DNA from 4 places in the Neobacillus sp. DFD-2R genome. Region 3 is predicted to be linked to each of the others. Evidence: predicted binding sites of a transcription regulator. Region 3 holds the regulator's gene; each other region holds the start of a gene.
What was found. Region 3 encodes Rex, which represses fermentation and respiration genes when NADH is low (regulators of the CRP and FNR family bind a similar motif). Its sites were predicted from a motif close to TTGTGAAATATTTCACAA; they were not measured.
Positions count from the first base shown of each region.

Region 1: a site for Rex is predicted at 2,026-2,043, ahead of hcp (hydroxylamine reductase). Genes of this name have one in related genera too.
Region 2: a site for Rex is predicted at 3,555-3,572, ahead of AC3ANV_RS22095 (TIGR04053 family radical SAM/SPASM domain-containing protein). Genes of this name have one in related genera too.
Region 4: a site for Rex is predicted at 2,910-2,927, ahead of AC3ANV_RS08960 (DUF2249 domain-containing protein). Genes of this name have one in related genera too.

Region 1 is NZ_CM173228.1:1,783,829-1,789,775, forward strand. Features, by position in the region: gene AC3ANV_RS08850 (DUF1798 family protein) at 1-339, shown strand, start outside; gene yppF (YppF family protein) at 377-589, opposite strand; gene AC3ANV_RS08860 (YppG family protein) at 833-1,330, shown strand; gene AC3ANV_RS08865 (Hsp20/alpha crystallin family protein) at 1,434-1,916, opposite strand; gene hcp (hydroxylamine reductase) at 2,103-3,401, shown strand; partial or broken gene AC3ANV_RS08875 (transposase) at 3,974-4,360, shown strand; gene AC3ANV_RS08880 (Crp/Fnr family transcriptional regulator) at 4,891-5,589, opposite strand; gene AC3ANV_RS08885 (DEAD/DEAH box helicase) at 5,822-5,947, shown strand, end outside.
Region 2 is NZ_CM173228.1:4,415,064-4,421,010, forward strand. Features, by position in the region: gene moaA (GTP 3',8-cyclase MoaA) at 219-1,235, opposite strand; gene AC3ANV_RS22090 (Crp/Fnr family transcriptional regulator) at 1,592-2,290, shown strand; gene AC3ANV_RS22095 (TIGR04053 family radical SAM/SPASM domain-containing protein) at 2,350-3,474, opposite strand; gene AC3ANV_RS22100 (metal-sulfur cluster assembly factor) at 3,686-3,967, opposite strand; gene AC3ANV_RS22105 (Cof-type HAD-IIB family hydrolase) at 4,356-5,168, shown strand; gene AC3ANV_RS22110 (hypothetical protein) at 5,278-5,430, shown strand; gene AC3ANV_RS22115 (DUF3813 domain-containing protein) at 5,432-5,632, shown strand; gene AC3ANV_RS22120 (Gmad2 immunoglobulin-like domain-containing protein) at 5,931-5,947, opposite strand, start outside.
Region 3 is NZ_CM173228.1:5,223,748-5,229,694, reverse strand. Features, by position in the region: gene tsaD (tRNA (adenosine(37)-N6)-threonylcarbamoyltransferase complex transferase subunit TsaD) at 1-727, shown strand, start outside; gene AC3ANV_RS26160 (ABC-F family ATP-binding cassette domain-containing protein) at 1,100-3,019, opposite strand; gene moaC (cyclic pyranopterin monophosphate synthase MoaC) at 3,205-3,702, shown strand; gene AC3ANV_RS26150 (redox-sensing transcriptional repressor Rex) at 3,738-4,394, shown strand; gene AC3ANV_RS26145 (YhbD family protein) at 4,526-5,149, shown strand; gene AC3ANV_RS26140 (polymer-forming cytoskeletal protein) at 5,162-5,887, shown strand; gene AC3ANV_RS26135 (cytoplasmic protein) at 5,903-5,947, shown strand, end outside.
Region 4 is NZ_CM173228.1:1,801,678-1,807,624, forward strand. Features, by position in the region: gene AC3ANV_RS08945 (Crp/Fnr family transcriptional regulator) at 1-109, opposite strand, end outside; gene AC3ANV_RS08950 (nitric-oxide reductase large subunit) at 324-2,687, shown strand; gene AC3ANV_RS08955 (hypothetical protein) at 2,707-2,859, opposite strand; gene AC3ANV_RS08960 (DUF2249 domain-containing protein) at 2,990-3,223, shown strand; gene AC3ANV_RS08965 (b(o/a)3-type cytochrome-c oxidase subunit 1) at 3,458-5,113, opposite strand; gene AC3ANV_RS08970 (cytochrome c oxidase subunit II) at 5,113-5,589, opposite strand; gene AC3ANV_RS08975 (cytochrome c oxidase subunit 2A) at 5,611-5,760, opposite strand.

The DNA of each region.
Region 1 (5,947 bases), 2.0 Mb from region 3:
GATTTAACAGAAAAACTATTACACTATAACCGCTTATTTCTAAAGAATTATCAGGAAGCACGAGAGAAGGGGGTTAAAATGGATTTTCATGAAGTTATTAAACCTTTTGCTGATGAAGTAAAAGGGGTAAATGAAGAATGGAGAGGGTTAATGACAATCTGGCTCAAAGAGAACCCGCAAAAACATCTTCATTTGAAGCAAATCAATACTACATCTGAACATATCGAACAGCAGTCAATCCAATCCTTTTTTCCAGAAACAAGCCGTTCAAGATTTTTAAACACCAACCGAACAGTCGATTACTTTCTATTAGAAATAATAAAAGAATTACGTTTTTAAGAAAAGAGATGCTATGTAAGGCATCTCTTTTAAAGACTTATTTTGAATTTTCGATGAGGGAGTTTTCCTTAGAATTGTCAGGTATCACCGCGCCTTGTATTTCAAGTTCGCGGACAAGAAGGCGATATTCCTTTATGTCAATTTCGTTGTGAATATACGCTTTCTTAGCAAAATCCATTAATGCGTTAACGTCATCAGTGTTGTATTCCCGACTTTGAATAAATTTGCTTTTTAATTCACGAATATCCATATATAACTCCTCCTCCATCCTTTTTTTTATCGTAACACGAAAAAAAAGGATTTCTAGTTTTTAAAATATTTAAACTTTAGACAAAATTCTATTGTTTACGACATAATCGATTATTTCAAAATAATCACCAATGAGGGTAATTCATCATAAAGTGTAGTAATGAAAACGCGGAGGAGATGTTTGCCCATGTTCGGTAAAAATAGACCAAATCCCTACGTGAATTATGGATATTCGGGGCAAATGATGCACGGGGGGCCAATTAATCAGCAAAGGAATCATCAACCGATTCCATCCAATCAACCGTATCCTTTTCAAACGCCACAACCAAACTATAATTGGAACCCATATCAACAGCAAAATCCGTACTATCCACAACAATACCAACCATACGGCCAAAACTTTCAGCCTGGAACCGGTCAGCAAGCAGGGCCCTATGTAAATCAGCAATTTCAACAAAAGGATTCGCAATTTCTTTTCCAAAACCCCCTACAGCCACAGGAAGAAACGATGCAGCAAAATCAATATATGCCAATGAATGGATATCCAATGATGAATCCCTATCCAAAGCAAAATGCCATCCCTAAAAATCCAGGAGGAATGCAATCCTTTATGAACTCATTTAAGTCACAGGATGGGTCAGTGGATTTTAATAAAATGATGAATACAGCGGGCCAAATGATGAATGCGGTAAGCCAAGTATCATCGCTAGTAAAGGGCTTCGGTGGAATTTTTAAATCTTAGGAAAATAGGAAAAGACGGCGCATGCCGTCTTTTATGTTTTGTAAGGTACATTTCTCAAGGAAAAACATACCGGCATTATATTGAATGTATTCACTGACTTTTATTAATCTTCTATCTCAATAATTTTCCCTTTTTCTTGTGGAATTCGAATTTGCAATAATCCATCCCTGTAGGATGCTTTGATTTTCTTTTCGTTGATTGGTTGAGGAAGAGCTATCGTCCTAGACGATTTTTGATGAAATTGCCTCCGTCGAAATAATTGATTCTTATCATCTTCTTCGGTTAGCAGTTCATTATTTTCAACTGAGATAGTTAAATAATTTCCAACAGTATTTAAGTGAATTTGATCCCGGTTTACTCCTGGTAATTCTGCTGTAACAATGTATTCATTATTGGTTTTAACTGTTTCAACATGAAAGGATGCCCCTGAAGGAAATGGACTGTTGAAAAAATCATCTATGGATTGTAAAAACCCCCTTATCGGTTTTTCATTGAAAAAATCGTTCATTGATTTAATTAACTCACCAAACGGTTCAGGTTTGGCTTTCTTAGGGTTATTTTGATTTCCAGGAAGCATAGATGACATAGCGGTTCCCTCTCTTTCCAAAATTTCACACGATATCATATGCTTTTAGCAGAAAATAGGTGACTGTCATCTTTCGCTATTTATGAACGATTTGTTTCAACTTGATTTAATGTGATGTAAATCACATTAAAAAAGTCGCAGCCTTTGTATGCTTAAGCAGTACTTTAAGGAAAGCGAGGAAAAAAAATGTTCTGCTATCAATGTGAACAAACTCCATCAGGCGGATGTAAGGTAATTGGTGTATGTGGAAAAGACGAAACCATTGCCAGCTTACAAGACACAATTATTTTTGGTTTAAAAGGAATTGCTGCCTACCGTACACACGCCAACCAACTGGGGGTTACGGATCCTTTTGTAGATGCTACTACTCATGAAGCCCTTTATATGACATTAACTAACTCCAACTTCAATGTTCAGGAACATATCGATATGGCTATGAAAGTAGGGAAGTCAGCTGTCCGCGTAATGGAGATGCTTGATGAAGCCCATACGAAGTTATTAGGTATTCCTGAGCCAATCCGTGTCAGCCAAAATAAAATTGAAGGTAAATGTATTGTTGTTACAGGTCACAATTTATTTGCCTTAGAAGAATTATTAAAGCAAACCGAGGGTAAAGGAATCAATATTTATACACATTCGGAAATGCTCCCGGCACATGGGTATCCCGCATTAAAGAAATACTCTCATTTAAAAGGTAACATCGGGAAAGCTTGGTATGACCAACGTCGCTTATTTGAGAATTTCCCCGGTGCGATTTTAGCAACAACAAACTGTGTAATGCCAATTAAAGGTACGTATGCAGACCGTATGTTCAGCTATGAAGTTGCCGGTCTTGAGAATGTGCAAAAAATAATAAATGATGATTTTTCACCATTAATAGAAAGAGCATTAGAGCTTCCTGAAGCAGCGATTGATTCAGAAGAAACATTGCTGACCGGATTCCATCATGAAACCGTTCTAGGGTTAGCTCCGGAAGTAATTGATGCTGTGAAAGCCGGTAAAATTAAACGCTTCTTTGTAATTGCGGGCTGTGACGCACCGGGTAAGGGAGGAGAATATTACCGGGAACTTGCCACCTCATTACCTCCGGAAACGGTTATTTTAACAACATCTTGTGGGAAATTCCGCTTTAATGATGTTGATTATGGGGTTGTACCAGGTACAAATATTCCTCGTTATATTGATTTAGGACAATGCAATAACTCGGGCTCCACTGTTAAAATTGCTTTGGCACTGGCAGATGCTTTTGGTTGCGAAGTTAACGAACTCCCGGTAAGTATTGTTTTATCTTGGTTTGAACAAAAAGCGGTTGCAATTCTACTAGGTCTCTTTAGCTTAGGAATTAAGGATATCCGGATTGGGCCAAAACCGCCTGAATTTATTTCTGAAGGAGTATTACAGGTTCTTCAAGATACATTCAATCTTAAATTAATTGGAACAGCTCAAGAAGATATGGAAGAAATGCTTCAATTATCTGTAAAATAGTAAAAAAACGCAGTCATAGGCTGCGTTTTCAGGCTGTCGAAAAACCCTCGGCAGCCAATTATTTTATTCGATTACTTTAACAATCCACCGCGTTAATTTGTTATAATATTATTAGTATATTGGTTTCAACATGTCTGTTGATTGGCGCTCCAGGCACTTCGCTTTCCGCGGGCGTGCCGGGAAGCCTCCTCGTCGCTTCGCTGACGCCACTGAAAAAGTCCTTTTCTGCTAATAATGAGATTTCCTGCCAACTAAAATCCCAAAAAATTGCGTTTTTCACCATCAAAGTAGGGAGAGGAAAATGGTTTTCATCGATTTTTCAGTCAATAGTGGGGATGGTTTTTTCAGGGAATCACCTATTGCAAAATATCTTGGACTTTTTCAGTGGCCTCGCTTCGCTCCTGCGGGGTCTCCCCTGCCCCGTACCCCAGCAGGAGTCTTCGTGCCATCCGCGCCAATCAACGAGTGTTTTCAATAAAGACCTTCAGTTCAACTAATAAATAAAAAAATAAGTGGTTAATTCAATGTTTAAGCCAAAATAGTCTAGCCAAAGTGAATATGAATTTGTTTCTATTGATGAATTGGTACCTGATGGCCATCTTCTTCGTTTGATTGATAAATATATTAATTTTTCGTTTCTTCTTGAAAAGGTCCGTCCTTATTACAGCGATGATAATAATGGGCGCCCTACTGATCCTCTTATTCTTTTTAAAATGATGTTTATTGGTTATATTTACGGCATTCGTTCTGAACGTCAACTAGAAAGGGAAATTAGAACAAACGTTGCCTACCGCTGGTTTTTAGGTCTAAAATTCAAGGATCCAGTACCTCATCACTCTACGATTAGCCGGAATCGTCAACACCGTTTTAAGGATACAAATATTTTTCAGGAGATTTTTGATGAGATTGTTCTTCTTGCAATGAATCACAAGATGGTGATCGGTCGTGTTTTATTAACACGACATGTATGGGAGGAGTACAAGGAAAAGGTAAGGTTAAATCGCTTAACTAAATCGGGAAAAATGCTTTATAAATTTAGAAAGGAAAAATTGAGCGAAGCTTCGCAGACTCAAAAGAGCTGCACGGGCTTCGCTACTGCCGGTTACGGGGATTGAGGAATGCAAGTTAACAGGCTCTTCTAACTGCAGCCTGCCAAAATATAAAAAAGATTGCAATACACTTATCAAGGTTAGAAAAAGTGTGTTGCAATATTTTAGGTTGATTTGCCTCCCTGTTGATTGGAGCGGAGGGCACTAGACTCCTGTGGGATAGAGAGGTTACTGGAGACCCCGCAGGCGCCAAAAGCGCCGAGGAGGCTCCAGGACCTCCCCGCGGAAAGCGAGTGCCCGGAGCGGAAATCAACAGGCACTTTAGCAGGGAGAATCAATAAATTTGGTATTTAGATTCTGACAAAATAAAAAATTGCAGAGAAAAATACCCTTTCTCGACAATCTGAAAACGCAGCCATAGGCTGCGTTTTTTGACTATCTTATATAAGCTGGATTTCCTCCATAAGCTTTTCTATATCTAATATCATATTGCCGTCATTATCCACTTCGATTAATTCATCTTTCTTCATTTTTGTCAGAGTGCGACTAATTGTTTCTCTTGTTGTACCAATCATATTTGCAAGATCTTTATTAGTAAATTCAGATTTCAATAAAATTCTTCCATCTTCTAACTCTTTACCGTGCTTTTGGCCAATTCGAATAAGAAGTTTGATGATTTGCTCATATGTATTATTAAGGATCTGTTCTTCAAGACGGTTTTGTAAATCAACAATTTTTTCACCTAAAACTCTAAATACCTTAATGCAAAGCTCGGGGTTTTCAATCAGGACAGCTTCAAATTTGGATATAGGAACAGTGATTAATGTAGATGACTCCAGAACTTCAGCATATGCAGGGTAATCTCCTTTTCTGAAAAAGCCCACATGCGGGAACATTTCACCCTTTTTCATGATCGCTACAATTTGTTCTTTCCCATTCACATCACTTTTGTATACTTTGATTTTTCCGTTATAAATGAAATAAACATTTTCAAGCGGGTCCCCTTGAAGAAAAACATGGCTTTGTTTTTTCCAGTCCCTGACGATGGCAATGTCTGTGATTTTTGTTAATTCATAATCGTTTAATTCTCGAAAAAGGGAGAATTCAGATAAGACTTTTTTAATTTCTTCAATCTTCAATTCTTACACCACCACAAATAGATTAACTTATCCTATTGTAACAAAAAATTATCGATTACTTTAATAATTACTTATTAGTTCTATTGACTCATATGAAATAGCCACAAAATAGACAAATATTTGGTGTTTGATTGGAAAATAATTCTTGGCATTTTTGGATAAAAATATCCCGATTTTTCTTTTGTAACGAACGCTTATTCGATAAAATATATGTATTGAGGTGAGACCGATGATGAAAGTGAAAAAAAGTTTGCAGGAAATACTTGTTGATTTAAAACTAAAAGATCAATTTAATGAAAATATCATTACATGGAAGACCATTGAAGAAAAACAGGCAAAAACCGTTGTCTTGCCGGAG
Region 2 (5,947 bases), 810 kb from region 3:
GAGACCCCGCAGGCGCCCAAGCGCCGAGGAGGCTCCCCTGCACGCCCGCGGAAAGCGAAGCGCCTGGAGCGCAAATCAACCGACATGTTGAAAAGCCTATAAATTAATAATACTATAATAAATTATAAATTAACGCGGTGAATTGTTAAAGAAAATGAATAAAATAAAAGGCTATCGAAAGTTTTTCGACAGCCTGGCTCTCTATCAAGAGATTCCTTTTAACCGCCTATATAGGACATTTCAATTTTCTTTCGATTTTTGTTTGTTTCAGCTGTCCTTTCATCTGAATACCTGTCATCTCTTCCGTTCCAAATTTCGGTTATACGATTGGATAATTCTTCGTCCGTCGCACCGTTTCTCATGAAATTTCGGATATCGTGACCATTACCATTAAATAAACATGTAAAAATCTGTCCATTTGCTGATAATCGTGATCGCGTGCAGCTTGAGCAAAACGATTCTGAAACAGAAGTGATGAACCCTACAAATACATCTGTATCTTTATAACGATAAAGCTTTGCCACCTCGCCAAAATAATGCGGATCCACTGGCTCTAACTCAAAATGTTCTTTTAACCTATCATAGATTGTCTTCTTCGAAATAACATCATCCATTTTCCAGCCATTAGTGGAACCAACATCCATAAATTCTATATAGCGAAGCTCCAAACCATTCTTTTTACAGTAATCTGCCATTGGAATTATTTCTGTATCATTTAGGCCCTTCTTTACTACCATGTTAATTTTAACGCCAAGTCCAGCCTGTTTAGCCGCTTCAATGCCTTCCAGAACCGGTTTTACTCCAATCCCGCGCCCGTTTATTTTCCCGAATAGCTCATCATTTAAGCTATCGAGACTAACATTAACTCTCTTTAGTCCTGCTTCTTTTAATTTCACTGCCAATTTCGGAAGCAGAACCCCATTCGTGGTTAAACCAATATCTTTTAGTCCATCAATAGTTGCAAGCTTTTTTACAAGTACAGGTAAATCTCTCCGAAGAAGGGGTTCTCCTCCTGTAAGACGGATTTTTTCCACACCCAGATTCACAAAAAGTCCGGCTAAACGTACAATTTCTTCATAAGTAAGTAAAGCCGTCTTTGGTAGGAACACAAAATCAGGCCCGAATTTATCAGCAGGCATGCAATATTGACAACGAAAATTACAGCGATCAATCACTGATATTCGCAAATCATGTAAAGGTCTATTTAATTTATCTTTAATAATGGTTTTTTCCATTTAATCAACTCCATTATTTTTAAAGGGCTTCCTATTTCCTAGTGTATCAAGAATTTATTAATAAGAGTGTTATTTTATTCACTGTTTGTTACCATAATATTTATCTTAACAGATGATTTATTAGGAACAAATAATTGTTTTTGGTCAATATTATTCCCCTTCCTTATAATTCAAACTTTTTATGAATCTTTCTTCCTGGATGAAGAATAATTTCCACTAAAAATTAAAGTAAGTTTTCACTATATTGTCATTGTTTACTTCGATTTACAAGGTCATCATGAGTTAAAATGTTTTTATAATGAAGTAAACTGTGAACTTTAATGACCGATTGATCATTATGATAGAGGTGAAGGTGAATGATGAATACAGTGAAACCAACCCATTCATTAGAAATAAAAGAATTACTTAAATTTGCTGACAGGAAATTTAGAAGTGAAAGAGGAACTTACTTATTTCAAGAAGGAATGTTTGCAGAAGAGCTATATATAATAATTTCGGGTAAAGTCCAAATCAGCAAAATAACCAGTGACGGACGTGAGCTTTCTTTAAGAATTTGCGGTGAAAATGATATTTGCGGAGAATTAACTTTATTTACCCAAGACCCTAAATATTTATTAAGTGCCAAAATATTGGAAGAAGGCGAAGTCGTCGCCATTAAAAAAGATGTTATTGAAAGTGAAATTTTTCAAAACAGTAAGCTTGCTTTTGAATTTATGAAATGGATGAGTGATCACTTCCGAAAAACCCAAACAAAATTTCGCGACCTTGTATTGAATGGAAAACGCGGTGCCCTTTTTTCTACACTCATTCGTATGTCTAATAGCTACGGTATCCATAAAGAGAATGTAATTCTAATTGACCTGCCATTAACCAATCAAGAGCTGGCAAATTTCTGTGGAACCTCTAGAGAAAGTACAAACCGTATTCTTAGCGATTTAAAGAAAGAAAACATTATTTCCGTTAAAAAAGGGAAAATTTCAATCTTGGATTTACAATATTTGAAGGATGAAATTGGCTGTGAAAATTGCCCGGCTGTTTATTGCAGTATAGAATAAAATTTTTTAGGGATGGGAAACCATCCCCTTTAATTATTTTGTTTCATGAAAATATGTTTTTATTGTCCTTGTTTTTCTCTTAAAGCCTTGGGAATATACACACAGAATGGCTCACTTTCAAGGTAGTCACCTGTCATTGCATATGCTCTTGACCTTGAGCCGCCACACACATGACGAAATTCACACACTCCGCACTTACCCTTATAAAGATCAGGATTTCTTAGTAATTGGAATATAGGTGAATTACGATAGATTTCTGCTAACGGCTGCTCACGAACATTTCCGGCATTTACGGGTAGAAGACCACTTGGGTAAACATCCCCTATATGTGATATGAAAACAAAACCATTTCCATCATTTACCCCTTTTGGTGCCCTGCCTAAACCATCAATGGAGCCTGTTAACCCTTGCTCAGTTAATGCATTTAAATAATCAATTTCAGCATTTTGCTCTCTCGCTTCCCGCATTTTTTGCTGAATAACTACCCTGCGGTAATGCTGTGCAGCTGTTGTTTTAATATCAAAGGACACTCTTTTACTAAGATCATAAAGCCATCTGAACACCTTTTCGTGTTCAACAGGAGAAATCATATCAGATTCTTGCCCTCTGCCTGTTGGAACAAGAAAAAAGACACTCCATAAAACACAGTTAAGATCTTCAACCATTTTCGCCATTTCATCAAGATAGTCAATATTGTATCTTGAAATAACTGTATTGATCTGTATCGGAATTTCAAGTTCATGAAGGTATTTTATTCTTTCCATTGTAAGAGCAAAAGACCCCGCAGTTCCACGGAAATGGTCATGAACTTCTGCAGTTGGACCGTCAATACTAAAAGCCCAACGAGAAAGACCCACTTCTTTTGCTTTCTCAATGGCTTCCTTTGTCACATTTGGTGTTGCACTCGGAGTCATGGAAACCCTGACGCCTTTTTCTACTGCATATTTGGCAATATCAAATACGTCCTCTCTCATTAAAGGGTCTCCGCCAGTAAATACTAGCATAGGATTATTCATTTCATATATTTGATCGATTAATTGTTTTCCTTCTTCAAATGATAATTCACGCGGATCCCTGCGATACTGAGCTTCAGCACGGCAATGAAGACACTTTAATTGACAGGCACGGGTTAGCTCCCAAATAACAATAAACGGGTCTTTATTAAAATCACGGCTAAAAGCCATATGAAACACCTCCTAAAAACGGCCATTTCAAAAACAACAGCCTTAATACTGTGTATTATAAAGGTGTTTATATTTGAAAAAAGTGAATTACTTCACTTAAGGTCAGTTATATTTGTCCGATTTGTGAAGACAAAACAAAAAACAGCAGAATTTTCTGCTGTTTTTAGGAAATCAGTAATCGGACGCTTGCACTTTTCTTATCATCAAATCCTTAGCGAATGCCAAGGGCAATTTTCGCATATCGTGACATCATTTCTTTGTTCCAGGGCGGGTTAAAAACGATATTAACATCCACATCTTTGATTTCAGGGATATCCGCTAATGCTCTTTTTACTTGATCTACAATTGTTCCCGCAAGCGGGCAGCCCATTGAAGTTAACGTCATGGTCACCATAACTTTGCCTTCTTCATCCATCTCTACATTATACACTAAACCTAAATTCACAATATCGATACCTAACTCAGGGTCAACGACAAGCTCCAGGGCTCCCATAATATTTTCTTTTAATTCTTCATTCACCTAAATCCACTCCTATTTCGTTTACTAACTATTCACTATAATAAAAGATATTTTTTAAACTTATTTTAATGTCCTCCCTTTTTGGCCATATGTAAAAAGGGAATATTATTTCTATCTTCGTTTTCTTCGATAACCTCTGTAAACAACTCCTGAAGCTATAAATAAGTATATAAGCAATTTAGACCTTTTGATGTGAATTTTTTTACAGTTTAGATATAAAATTGTTAACATAGTAATTATAGAAGGATGATAAAACAATTTTCAAGCCAAGTCTAATGCATAGCTGTAGTGTAACATGTAAATTTACTTTTTCCTAAAGCAAAGCTCTTATTGTTAAAAATATAAAAAATAAGGAGTCCTTATGGCAGAGAGACATTTAATTGCACTTGATTTAGATGGAACATTATTAAAGGATGATAAAACGATTTCTTTAAAAACGAAAAAAATTTTAGAAAAAGCTAGAGAAAAAGGACATATTGTTATGATTGCTACAGGCAGGCCATACAGATCCAGCGAAATGTATTACCGTGAGTTAGAATTAGACACACCGATTGTCAATTTTAATGGTGCTTTCATGCATCATCCCGGGAACCCCGGCTGGGGCTTTTATCATGAACCGCTTGATATAAAAGTCGCCAAGGAAATTGTTGATACCTGCAGATCGTATCAGTTTCACAATATTATCGCTGAAGTTATTGACGATGTTTATTTTCATTATCATGATGAAAAATTGTTGGACATTTTTGGTCTTGGAAATCCGAAAATTACAACAGGTGATCTATGTAATTATTTAAATGATTCACCGACAAGTATGTTAATTCATACTGAAGAAGACCAATTAAAGGTGATTCGTCAACATTTATCTGATGTGCATGCAGAAGTAATTGATCATCGCAGCTGGGCGGCACCGTGGCATGTAATAGAAATTATTAAAGCCGGATTAAATAAAGCTGTCGGCTTGAAAAAGGCCTCCGAATATTTTCAAATTCCATCAGATAGAATCATTGCTTTCGGCGATGAAGATAATGACCTTGAAATGCTTGAATTTGCCGGACATGGGGTTGCCATGGGAAATGCCATTGATAAGGTAAAAAACATCGCTAATGAGATCACCCTTACCAATGAAGAGGATGGCATAGGTGTTTATTTAGCCGATTTATTAAAGATAAAATAGTCATAAAATCGCCATTGTTTACCTAAATGAACTTCCCTAAGATGGAGCATACTATTTTTTGAGGCAGCGCTGCTGTTTCAAGAAGCTTGAGCATATTGGAGGGATTCGAATGGGTAAACGAAACAAATCAAAACGCTTTGTCCAACAAGGAAAGGATACAGTTAGTAAACATGATGAACGTATCCCATATCACATGACTTACGCTGAAGCGGAAGCTCAGAAAATGGCCAATGTGAATGAATCCTCGCTTGGAGGAATTTAAAATGGGTAACCAACTGTTCCAGGAAGCTAGAAGATTTGTGGAGATGGCGAAAACCGCCAACCCTGCTGACCGTGATACTGCAATTGCAAAGGCGAAGAATGCTTTAAGCTCTGCTTACGCTAATTCGACTATTGCTGAGCAAAGTCAGCTCCAACAGATGCAAAATGAGCTTGAGCAAGTAAATCAGAACCAATTGGATTGAGAAAAAAGCGGAAGCGCCCAAAACAAAAGCGCTTCCGTTTTTTTAAAGTATAAGTATAAATTTTTGACTTTGAGAATTGTCCAGCTTCAGCGCCCAGCGGCTAGTGTACTTCGCTCTTCTCCCTGCGATAAGTCAACATCGGATCGCTTCGCTCTCCGTGTTTCCTTTATCTCAGTCGAAGCGCTCCAGTCCATACGCCGCTAAACAGGGCGCTTGCGCTTTTCTTAGCAAATCAGAATTTATATCATAGAACTTCGTTAACTGTCCGGCTCCGGCACTAAACGGCCCTTGCGCTTTTTTAATAAAATTTTTGTA
Region 3 (5,947 bases):
AGCACTTGCTTTTGCCCATGGTATCCCGCTTGTTCCGGTGCATCATATTGCCGGTCATATTTATGCCAACCGTTTAGTCACAGAGTTGAATTTTCCACTTTTGTCTTTAGTTGTGTCAGGAGGACATACGGAGCTTGTTTATATGAAAGAGCAGGGCCATTTTGAAGTAATTGGTGAAACGAGAGATGATGCAGCCGGGGAAGCCTATGACAAGGTCGCACGAACCTTAAATCTTCCTTATCCCGGTGGTCCTCACATCGACCGATTAGCTGTGGAAGGCAGCCCAAACATTGATTTACCACGGGCTTGGCTTGAGGAAGGTTCTTATGATTTTAGCTTCAGCGGCTTAAAATCAGCTGTTATCAACACAGTCCATAATGCTGAACAACGTGGTGAAACAATAGCTCCTGAAGACCTGGCTGCGAGCTTTCAAGCAAGTGTTATTGAAGTATTAGTGAAAAAAACTGAAAAAGCTGTTGCTGAATACGGAGTGAAGCAAGTATTAGTTGCGGGCGGCGTTGCTGCAAATAAAGGACTTAGAGCTGCTCTGGAAAAGGCATTTTCAGAAAATAAGGCAATAGATTTAGTCATTCCGCCCCTATCCTTATGCACAGATAATGCGGCCATGATTGCAGCCGTAGGAAGTATTATGTTTGAAAAGGGAATAAGAGCGGATTTATCCCTTAATGCCAACCCGGGGCTCGATATCGAAATTTATAATGATTAGAGGCTGACTCTTTGCGGAGTTGGCTTTTTTTTGTGGATAAAATTATTATTAAGAAACGAAAGGAAATAGAATTTTGGGGATAAGTCATTAACATCCTGTTGATAATGTGGATAAATAAGACGTTTTTTGTGGATAATGTGGAAAAGTCGAAAGGAAGTTGTGGAAATACCCTTTCGAATGTGTATAAAGCTGTGGAAAAGGAAGGATAACGTGATTTTTTTATCAATCAATCGAAAATTTACTCGAAAAATGTCGACAATAAATAGGAATTTGTTGATATACTAAAAATGATGTCGAATTTAGTATTTAGACAAGATTTTATTACTATTTCTCTTAAAGACAAATAAAAACCGGGCAATTTCTGCCTGGTCCTTATTCAGCAAGCTCGGCCCATTCCTCCATAAGGTGCTCAAGCTCTGCCTTTGCCTTTTCATTTTTAAGGTTGATTTCTAAAACTTTTTCATGATTTTGGAAGATTTCCGGTTCACATAACTGTTGCTCGAATTCTTGAATTTGTTCTTCCAATTCTTCAATTCGTAATTCCATTTCTTCTATTTTTCTTTTTCTCTGCCGTTCAAGTTTTTTGCTTTCCTTATCCTGTTGATAGGAATTTTTTTCAACAGCTTCTGCATATGTTCCCTTTTTTATAGAAGCAACCACAGCCAGAGCATCAAGTTCTGCCTGCTCGATCTTTTTTTCTACATAATAATCATAATCACCCAAATATTCAGCACTGCCAATTGGGCTTAGCTCTAATACCTTCGTGGCGATTCGATTAATAAAATACCTGTCATGTGAAACAAATAATATCGTTCCGGGATAATCAATAAGGGCGTTTTCGAGTACTTCTTTACTATCAAGATCAAGATGGTTGGTAGGCTCATCTAAAATTAACACATTCGCCTTCTCAAGCATGAGCTTGGCAAGGGCAAGACGTGCTTTCTCTCCGCCGCTTAATGTCGAAACAATTTTTAAAACATCGTCACCGGAAAAGAGGAAATTACCTAATACCGTTCTGATTTCTTTTTCACTCTTTAATGGGTAATCATCCCACAATTCATTTAACACGCGCTTATTGGACCTCAACTCGGCTTGTTCTTGGTCGTAATACCCGATGGAAAGGTTTGTCCCATATTGGATAGTACCTGAAAGCGCCGGAAGCTTTTTAATAATCGTCTTCAATAAGGTTGATTTACCGATACCGTTTGGACCAACGAGAGCAATGCTTTCACCGCGATAGGCGCGGAAGGAAATCGACTCTGATACCTGTTCACCATGATACCCAACCGCAAGCGAATCCACTGTCAAGACATCATTTCCGCTTTGCTTTTCGATTTCAAAGGAAAAGGAAGCTGATTTTTCGTCTCCAAGGGGCCGATCCATGATTTCCATTTTCTCAAGCTTTTTACGACGGCTTTGTGCTCTTTTGGTGGTTGACGCACGTGCTAGGTTTCGCTGGATGAAATCTTGTAAGTTGGCAACTTCCTGCTGCTGCTTTTCATAAAGCTTCAAATCACGTTCATAGTTGGCTGCCTTTTGCTCAAGGTAAGCGCTATAGTTTCCGGAGAATTTTTGGATTTGTTTACGTGAGACTTCATAAACCTGGGAGACCACTTTATCTAAAAAATAGCGGTCATGGGAAACAATTAAGATGGCACCATCATAGGCTTGCAGGTATTGCTCCAGCCAGGAAAGGGTGTCAATATCAAGATGGTTCGTAGGCTCGTCCAATATTAATATATCGGGTCTCGTTAACAGGAGCTTCCCTAACGCGAGCCGGGTTTTTTGCCCGCCGCTTAAGCTGGAAATCATTGACCCATGATCGCGAAAATTTAAACCATGCAAAACAGAGCGAATATCGGCTTCGTATTGATAGCCTCCCTGTTCTTTAAATTTCACTTGGAGACTGTCATACTCTTTTAGAATTCTTTCGTATTTACCGCTGTCGTCCATCGCATCAGTGTCAGCCATTTGTTCTTCCAGCTGACGAAGTGTTTTTTCCATGATTCGAAGCGATTCAAACACAGTCAGCATTTCTTCCCAAATCGATAAATTCGATTCCAAACCTGTATTTTGTGCTAAATAACCAATGGTTACTTCTTTTGGTTTAATAATCTCACCGCCATCATGTGACAGGTGTCCCGCAATAATCTTTAATAATGTCGATTTTCCTGCACCGTTACGGCCAACAAGTGCCACACGGTCACGAGTTTGTAATTCCAGTTTTATATTCGATAAAATAAGTTCAGCACCATAATATTTTGCCAGTTGATTTACTTGCAACAAAATCATTATTTTTCACCTCTATACATACAAATAGTGTACCTTATTCCTAGTACGTCGGCAATAAACTGCTGTTAATTAGAGCGCCGGAAGGAATTTTGTCGAATGAAAAAAATAATCATTTGGCTAATTCGCTCAAACTTTCACACACATAGATGAAAAAATAGTGTATGATTTTATAGGAGGATTAAAATATGGCGGATTTTACTCATTTTAATGAAGAAGGCAGAGCGAAAATGGTTGACGTAAGTGATAAGCCGGAGACGGCACGCACTGCACTTGCCCATTCCAGCATTGCAGTAAGTAAAGAGATTTATGATAAAATAACGAATAATGAAATGAAAAAGGGCGATGTGTTAGCAGTCGCTCAGGTTGCGGCTGTTATGGCTGCGAAAAAAACATGGGATCTTATTCCAATGTGCCACCCGATACCTTTAACGAGTGTAAATATTACCTTCTCATGGGAACCGGAGGCCAATGACCAATATAAATTAAGAATTTCTGCATTTGTTAAAACAAAAGGAAGTACAGGTGTTGAAATGGAAGCGTTAACAGCTGCGGCTGCTTGTGCGTTAACCATTTATGATATGTGTAAGGCAGTTGATAAAGGTATGGTGATTGGTCCAACCTATTTAGTTGAGAAAACGGGCGGGAAAAACGGTGATTTTAAAAGAACCGGGCAAGTTAAATAATTTACTAAACCATACATGCGGGGTGTAGGAGTCAAATGATAAATGAAACGATGAAAATACCACAGGCAACAGCAAAACGGCTGCCCTTATATTATCGATTTTTACAAAACCTCCATGCTTCCGGCAAGCAACGGGTTTCTTCTGCAGAATTAAGTGAAGCTGTGAAAGTGGACTCGGCAACCATTCGCAGGGACTTCTCCTATTTTGGAGCATTAGGGAAAAAAGGCTATGGTTACAATGTTAATTACCTACTAACCTTCTTCCGTAAAACACTGGATCAGGACGAACTGACAAAGGTTGCCCTAATCGGGGTAGGTAATCTTGGAACCGCCTTTTTAAATTATAATTTTTTAAAAAATAATAATACAAAAATTGAATGTGCCTTCGATGTCGACCCTGAAAAAATGGGAACATTGATTGGCGATGTCCCTATTCTTCCGATGGATAATTTGGAGGAGCATTTGTCCAATGAAAATATACCTGTGGCGATTTTAACAGTGCCTGCGCCTGTTGCCCAGACGATTACGGACCGGCTTGTAAAAGCAAATGTTAAGGGAATATTAAATTTCACTCCTGCAAGGTTAAATGTACCGCCTTCGATTAGAGTGCATCATATTGACTTAGCAGTAGAGCTTCAATCACTGGTATATTTTTTAAAGCATTATCCAACAGAGGAAATAGTAGCAGAGTAAAACAAAGACCTTTTCGCGAAAAATATCGTGGAAAGGTCTTTTTCTTTTGGAATAGGAAGCCCAATTTAAATCACCGGCTTTACAACGTAACAGTGTTATGTTACATTTACGGTATGAAAGGGGTTTTCACAATGAGCGAGGAGTTAATCTCTAAAAAGGATTTATTAGAACTGGCCGGGATATCGTATGGGCAGTTATATAGATGGAAACGAAAGGATCTTATTCCGGAAGAGTGGTTTGTAAGGAAATCAACATTCACAGGTCAGGAAACATTTTTCCCAAAAGAAAAGATTTTAGAAAGAATCGATAAAATTCAAACGATGAAAGAGAACCTTTCCTTAGACGAACTGGCGGACATGTTTTCACCAAATGTCACCGATTTAAATTTAACCAAGGACGAGTTAATAAAACGTAACATTGTTTCGACGGTGGTTATCGATTTTTATTTAGAGCAGGAAAAAGGCGGTCATCAATTTGATTTTTCGAGAATGCTTGAAGTGTTTGTCTTAGAGAAGCTCCTTCAATCAGGTGAAATTAATCTCGATGAAGGGAAAATACTGCTTCAGGTGCTTCAGGACAATAAACCCTTGATTAAACAGAAAAGCGGAGAATTGGTGATTACGAGAAAGCTAGGGGTTTCATCCTGCCTGTTATTGATCAATGCGGAAGCCTTCCATTTTGAGCGGGGAACAAAAATTGTCGCACAGCTTTCACTGATGAGTTGCATGGAAGAAATTAAATCGAAATTACTATAAAGGAGAATGGAAATGGATATGAAACAACGGGGAGATCTGGTCATCAATGGCTTTGGCGCATCCAACGGCGGACAATTCAACCTTGTTACATTAAATGGTTTCGGCACAGTTAACAGTGAGGTGGAATGCAACGAATTTGAATGCAATGGTTTCGGCACGATCAATGGAAACATCAAATCAGATAAAGCCAAAGTAAACGGTAAGGCCAAGTTTAAAGGAAATATTGAAAGTCAATTACTAACCATTGATGGAACGGCAAAAATCGACGATAACCTCTATGTCGGTAAATTTGAACTATCCGGCAAAGTTTCGGTTGGCGGAAGAATAAAGAGTGAGGAAATCAAAATAAAGGGCGCTTTAACAGTTGGAGAAGATTGCGAAGCGGAGATTTTTAAAGCTGAATCCCAGTTTAAGATTGGCGGTCTCTTAAATGCTGACCAGGTAGACATTAAATTATATGGGGAATGTAAAGCAAATGAGATAGGCGGGCAAACGATAACGGTAAAAAAACATCAAAAGGGATCATTAATCGAAAATTTATTAAAGCCTCTTTTTCAAACGCAGCTGGAAACGGGTTTAATTGAAGGGGACAAAATTGAACTTGAAAATACAATAGCTAAAGTGGTCCGTGGAAACCATGTTACGATTGGTCCTAATTGTAAAATTGATGTTGTGGAGTATACTGGCGAATTTTCGATGGATAAAAATGCTGTTATCGGAGAAAGCAAAAAGGTTTAATGGGGGGATTTTGGAATGAAAAAAGGCGATAACCTGATTATCAATGGATCGGGAAGTTAT
Region 4 (5,947 bases), 2.0 Mb from region 3:
TATAAAAACGAGCCTGTGCAATCCTTATTATTGGATCCAGTTCCTCAGTTGACAACTCCTTAAATATCGGGACAACCGATAATCTTTTTACAATATCCTCTTGCTTCATTAACATCACCTTCATGTTATTAATTCTTATTTAAATACATTGTAGCAGTGATTTCACAGCGAATATGTGACCTCCATCATAGGAGAGGAATTTTATGAAAATAATTCTCAGTGGTGTGCTAAAAATCACAGGAGTTGGATGAAGAGCTTCACTTTGTGACATTCCTGTGAAAGTTACAATACGAAATGTAAAGAACAAGAGAGGATGAAAAGGCATGGAAATACAACGAGGAACACCCACGAAAAAAGTGGTAAAGGAAAACAGGAATGTACTGTTAAAATCTATTTTAATTATTACACTTTTGATAAGTTTCACTGTATTGTTAGGCGGTGGATATTGGATATTTAAAGAACAGGCACCTAGACCGGTAGAGGTTACCAACGAAAAAGGTGATGTTTTATTCACAAAAGAAACGATTATGGGCGGTCAGGCAGTTTGGCAAAAATATGATTTAATGGATTATGGTACAGTCTTAGGTCACGGATCGTATATGGGTCCGGACTATACCGCTGAATCCTTAAAGATTTACACAGAAGGAATGCAAGACTTTAGAGCAAATGAAAAATTTGGTAAAAAGTTTGCTTCATTAACGGAAGACGAAAAATCGGTTATTAAAAATAATGTAATCAAAGAAATGCGGAAAAATCGTTATGATAGCAGCAAAGATACATTGCAGCTAACAAATGCACAAGAATATGGACTCAAACAAGTAAGAGGATATTATAAAGGAATCTTTACAAAAGGTGACGGTTGGGGATTAAAGGCAAATCTAATAAAAGATACAGATATGCCAAAAGATAATCGTGCCTATGTAGCAAAAGGAGATCAAATTACCCAAATCTCTGACTTCTTCTTCTGGACTGCATGGCTTTCAAGTACTGTCCGCCAAGGGGATAAAATTACTTATACGAATAACTGGCCTTATTATGAAGATGCAGGAAACCATGTATCCTTCTCAGCAGTTTGGTGGAGCGGAGCAAGTGTAACACTATTTGTCTTAATGGTTGGAATTATCCTTTATGTTTTCTACCGATACCAGTTTAGTATGAGAGAAGCGTATAAAGAAGGGAATTTCCCACGAATTGATTTAAGGAAAATACCGGTAACGAGTTCACAGATAAAAACAGGAAAGTATTTTGTTATTGTATCGATTTTATTCTTTGTACAATGTATGTTTGGAGCATTACTCGCTCACTATTATATAGAACCGGATAGTTTCTTCGGAATGAAATGGATTCATGATATTCTTCCATTTAATATTACAAAAGGATTTCACTTGCAGCTTGCGATCTTCTGGATTGCTACAGCATGGTTAGGCATGGGAATCTATGTAGCACCACTTGTAGGAGGCTTTGAGCCAAAGAAACAAGGCTTATTGGTAGATATTTTATTCTGGGCATTGGTTGTCCTAGTTGCAGGAAGTATGGTCGGTGAGTGGCTCGGTGCAAATGGCTATTTAGGGAATAACTGGTTCTTATTAGGTAACAATGGTTGGGAATATCTTGAGCTTGGGCGTGTTTGGCAGCTTATTCTGATTGTGGGAATGTTAATCTGGCTATTTATTGTTTATCGTGGTATAAAAGCCGGACTTAAGAAAGAATCAGATAAGGGCGGACTCATCCACCTCTTGTTCTACTCTGCGATTGCTGTACCTGCGTTCTATATTTTTGCATTATTTATTAACCCGGATACAAGCTTTACCTTTGCTGATTACTGGCGTTGGTGGATTATTCATTTATGGGTAGAGGCTATTTTTGAAGTATTCGCAGTAGTTGTTATTGGATTCTTATTAGTTCAAGTAGGTTTAGTAACAAAAAAATCAACTGTCAGACAATTGTATTTCCAATTGATCCTGCTTCTTGGCAGCGGTGTAATCGGAATTGGCCACCACTATTATTATAATGGTTCAGCTGAAGTATGGCTCGGACTTGGAGCCGTTTTCTCTGCAATGGAAGTAATTCCATTAACCTTGTTAATTCTCGAAGCATATGAGCAATATAAAATGATGCGTGAGGGTGGGGGGAACTTCCCATACAAAGGTACTTTCTGGTTCTTAATTTCTGTTGCCATTTGGAACTTGGTTGGTGCAGGTGTACTTGGATTCTTAATAAATCTTCCGGCAGTCAGCTATTTTGAACATGGTCAATTCTTAACACCAACGCATGGTCACGCTTCGATGATGGGTGTTTATGGAATGTTTGCGATTGCATTACTTCTTTACTCATTAAGAAACATTGTAAAACCGGAGGCTTGGAATGATAAATGGCTAAAATTTAGCTGTATTATGTTGAATGCAGGTCTTGCCGGAATGGTGTTCTTATCGTTACTTCCTGTTGGGATAATTCAAATTAAAGACGCTTTCGATCATGGATATGCTCATTCCCGTTCAGCAGCCTTCTTACAAAAGGATATTGTGCAAACATTATTAACATGGCGTGCTGTTCCTGATTCCATTTTCTTAATCGGTGTTATTGCATTAGTGATATTCTGTGTCAAAGTTCTCTTCCATTTACGTAAACCAACACATAAAGAGAATGAAATGCTGCCAGTTAAAGATTTGTCTCTTGATGAAGAATAATAAAAAAAATCCGCAAAGGCTATTTTTGCGGATTTTCTTCAATTTTTGCCAATCCTTCATTACAATCAAAACAAAAGATTTCTTTCTCTTTTGTTAAAACACCATTAAGAAAACCTTCTAAACAATAGATTTCCTTTCCGCAACCTTTGCATGGACCAACTAATTCTTTCATTTCTATTCCCCCTAAGTAGTTCAATAAATAGTGAAAAAATCATCTTCAAGGTGTGATGATATTCACTATTGATTTGCTAATCGTTTTTTATAATAAAAGAGTAGAAAATAAATTAAAAGGAGTAAAAATAATGCAAACTTTCGCAATAACGATTAATGTACCGGATTACCCTCCACGTGAAAAACATCCGCCTATTTTAAATGGATTTGACGAGTTAAAACCCGGAGAAGTTATGCAGATTGTCAATGATCATGATCCAAGACCGCTACATTATCAATTCATGATGGAAAGAACCGAGCAATTCACTTGGGAATACCTTGAAGAAGGCCCTGAAAAGTGGCGGGTAGCCATTGCAAAAAAGTAACCCGTAATTAAAGGGTTTTTATAACCCGATTGGTCAGTTAACCCTCTAAAGCATTTTATTCTTCTATTCACTTTATTTTCCAGGGGACATCCTCTTTTCCCTATAATATTATTTTACAACAGAATTCATATTCTGTTGTTTTTTTTAGCTAAAAAGAAAGTATAATTAATTGCGCAGATTTAAATAAAAGAGGATGATTCTATGTGAATCATCCTCTTTGAATACTATTCTGTTCTACCAAGTTTTATACCCTTTGACACCTGGAGGAGCATTTTGAATAATATCAATAAACGGTATCGTGTAAGCAAATAAGATAAGTACAGCAGTGATGCCGAGCCATAATTTCCAGTTTTCAAATACCATTGGTGCTTTTTCTTCTATATTTTCTGCTTCACCCACAGGGAATTCTTCTTCTCCTTTAGGAGCAAAGAAAGCTAGATTAACGAAAATAATAATAACTAGGATAATGCCGATGAAAAGGATCGAACCGCCAACTGCTTGGGCGATTTGATATGGAATCCATTCAGCTGCTTGCTTTGCCCCACCGTAAGTGGAGAAAGCAGAACGCCGTGGAGCACCTAGAAGTCCTTCGGCATGCATCGCTCCTGACATGAAAACCATTCCGATAAACCAAACCCATGCTTGGACAATACCTAATTTATTCATTGCCTTGGTTAATTTACGTCCTGTTAAATGGGGAACAAGCCAATAAGAAATACCAAAGAACGTTAAGACTACGGATGTTGCCGCTGTTAAGTGAAAGTGACCTGTTACCCAAATGGTATTATGAACAACTTCATCCATTTGGTTTGAAGCATTAACAATCCCGCCTGCACCGGCAGGGATAAAGGATGCCATTCCGATAAACGGAACTGTAAAGCGGGCATCGTTCCATGGAAGGACTTTGAACCAGCCAAATAGCCCTGTAGCTCCTTTTGAACGTCCATTTCTCTCAAAGGTTGCAAATAATGAAAAAGCAGTCATTAATGATGGAATTACAACCATGAAGGTTAAGACAACTTGGATAAATTTCCAAGCGGGATCAATTCCAGGCTCTGTTAATTGATGGTGAAAACCAACTGGAATGGAGAAGAGCAGGAACAAAAGAAATGATAAACGAGCTAAAGGATCTGAGAAAATTTTGCCTCCTATTACTTTTGGGATCACTGCATACCAACACATATAGGCTGGAAGTAACCAGAAATAAACGAGCGGGTGTCCAAAATACCAGAATAATGTACGGCTAACTAAAACATCAACGGTAGGAACGATTCCAAGTGACCAAGGAAGCAACTGGAATAGAACAGTCGTTGCGACCCCAAGTGTTGCGACAATCCACATAACCGTATTAATGACTGCCATAAAGCTTAACAGCGGACTTAGTTTCCTGGGGTTATTCTTCCGCCATTTTGCATAAGTCATAATTTGTGCTGCACCGTCAATCCAGCTTCCCACTACAACAAATGTTAAGCCTAAGTAGAAAATCCAATGGGCCTGTAATGGCGCATAGAATGTATAAAGGACGGATGCTTTATTAAGCAATACCATTGTTGCCGCCATAGCAGTTCCTGCCAGCATAACCCAAAAACCAATCCAACCGGTACGGCGTGCTGCGGCTGAATGGGTGCCGGCTGTTCTGCTTACCGCTGCGTATTGGAATCCCATAATAAAGAAAGTTGTCAAAACAAGACCCATCATAACGCCGTGAACTGTTAAAATTTCGTAATAACCAATCCCAAGAGGGAGTTCAAATTTTCCTGATCTGACTAGGGCTTGTAATAAACCCATGAGGCCACCTAGGGCAAGTGCAGTAAAAGCCACATAAAAATGGGCCATTGAAAGCTTTGCATCCCTTGGGTCTACTTTTATTTTTGCAGTAGAGTTAACCATTATTTTACCACCTCAATCTTCGCACTCATTAAATGGTGACCGGCACCACAGTATTCATTACAAACAACTAAGTATTCTCCAGCTTTGTCGAAGGTAGTTGTATATTCGCTGACATAGCCGGGTTCCAGCATCATATTAATGTTGGTACCGGCGACTTCGAAGCCGTGAACAACATCCTTTGTTGTTGCAATAACTCTTACCTTTGCACCAAGAGGAACCTTAACTTGAGCAGGATTATAAGAGAAAGTTTGAGCAACAAATACTAATTCATAGTCCCAGTCTTTTCCTTCGACCTTGTGAAGTCCCGGTTCATTAAAAGGCTTTGTTTGATCCACCTTTGTCGGATTAATCGTAGTTAAACAGCTTGCCGGTTTATTTCCAAGATAGAATGCGCTTACACCAATTGTTGATAAGAAAAAGACCAGTGCCCCGATTCCAAATATAAGCCATATTTTTTCAAATTTATGCAAATGCATAATTTTTCCCCCTCTCTATCTTTAAAAACGTTTAAGGTATAAGAAGTAGACGCTTGCCCAAGTGACAACGATAAAAATTCCCAAAAAGAAAACGGATGCTAGTGTCCCTTTAAGAGAAGAACTGTCTTCAACTTCTGTTCTATGTTTTGTTTTCAGTTCAGCTTTTGCCATCCCCCTGCACTCCCTTCAGAAAATTGAAAAAGAATAAATTAGTTCTCTTTCATAATACAAAACAATCGTGAAAGAAAAATACGAAATTTGAAAGTTCACAAATTGTTCATTCCTTAGTTTATTACAATGTTAATGGTAATAACTTGCTATAACAGTGATTTATGTCACAAATGTCAAATGTGCAATG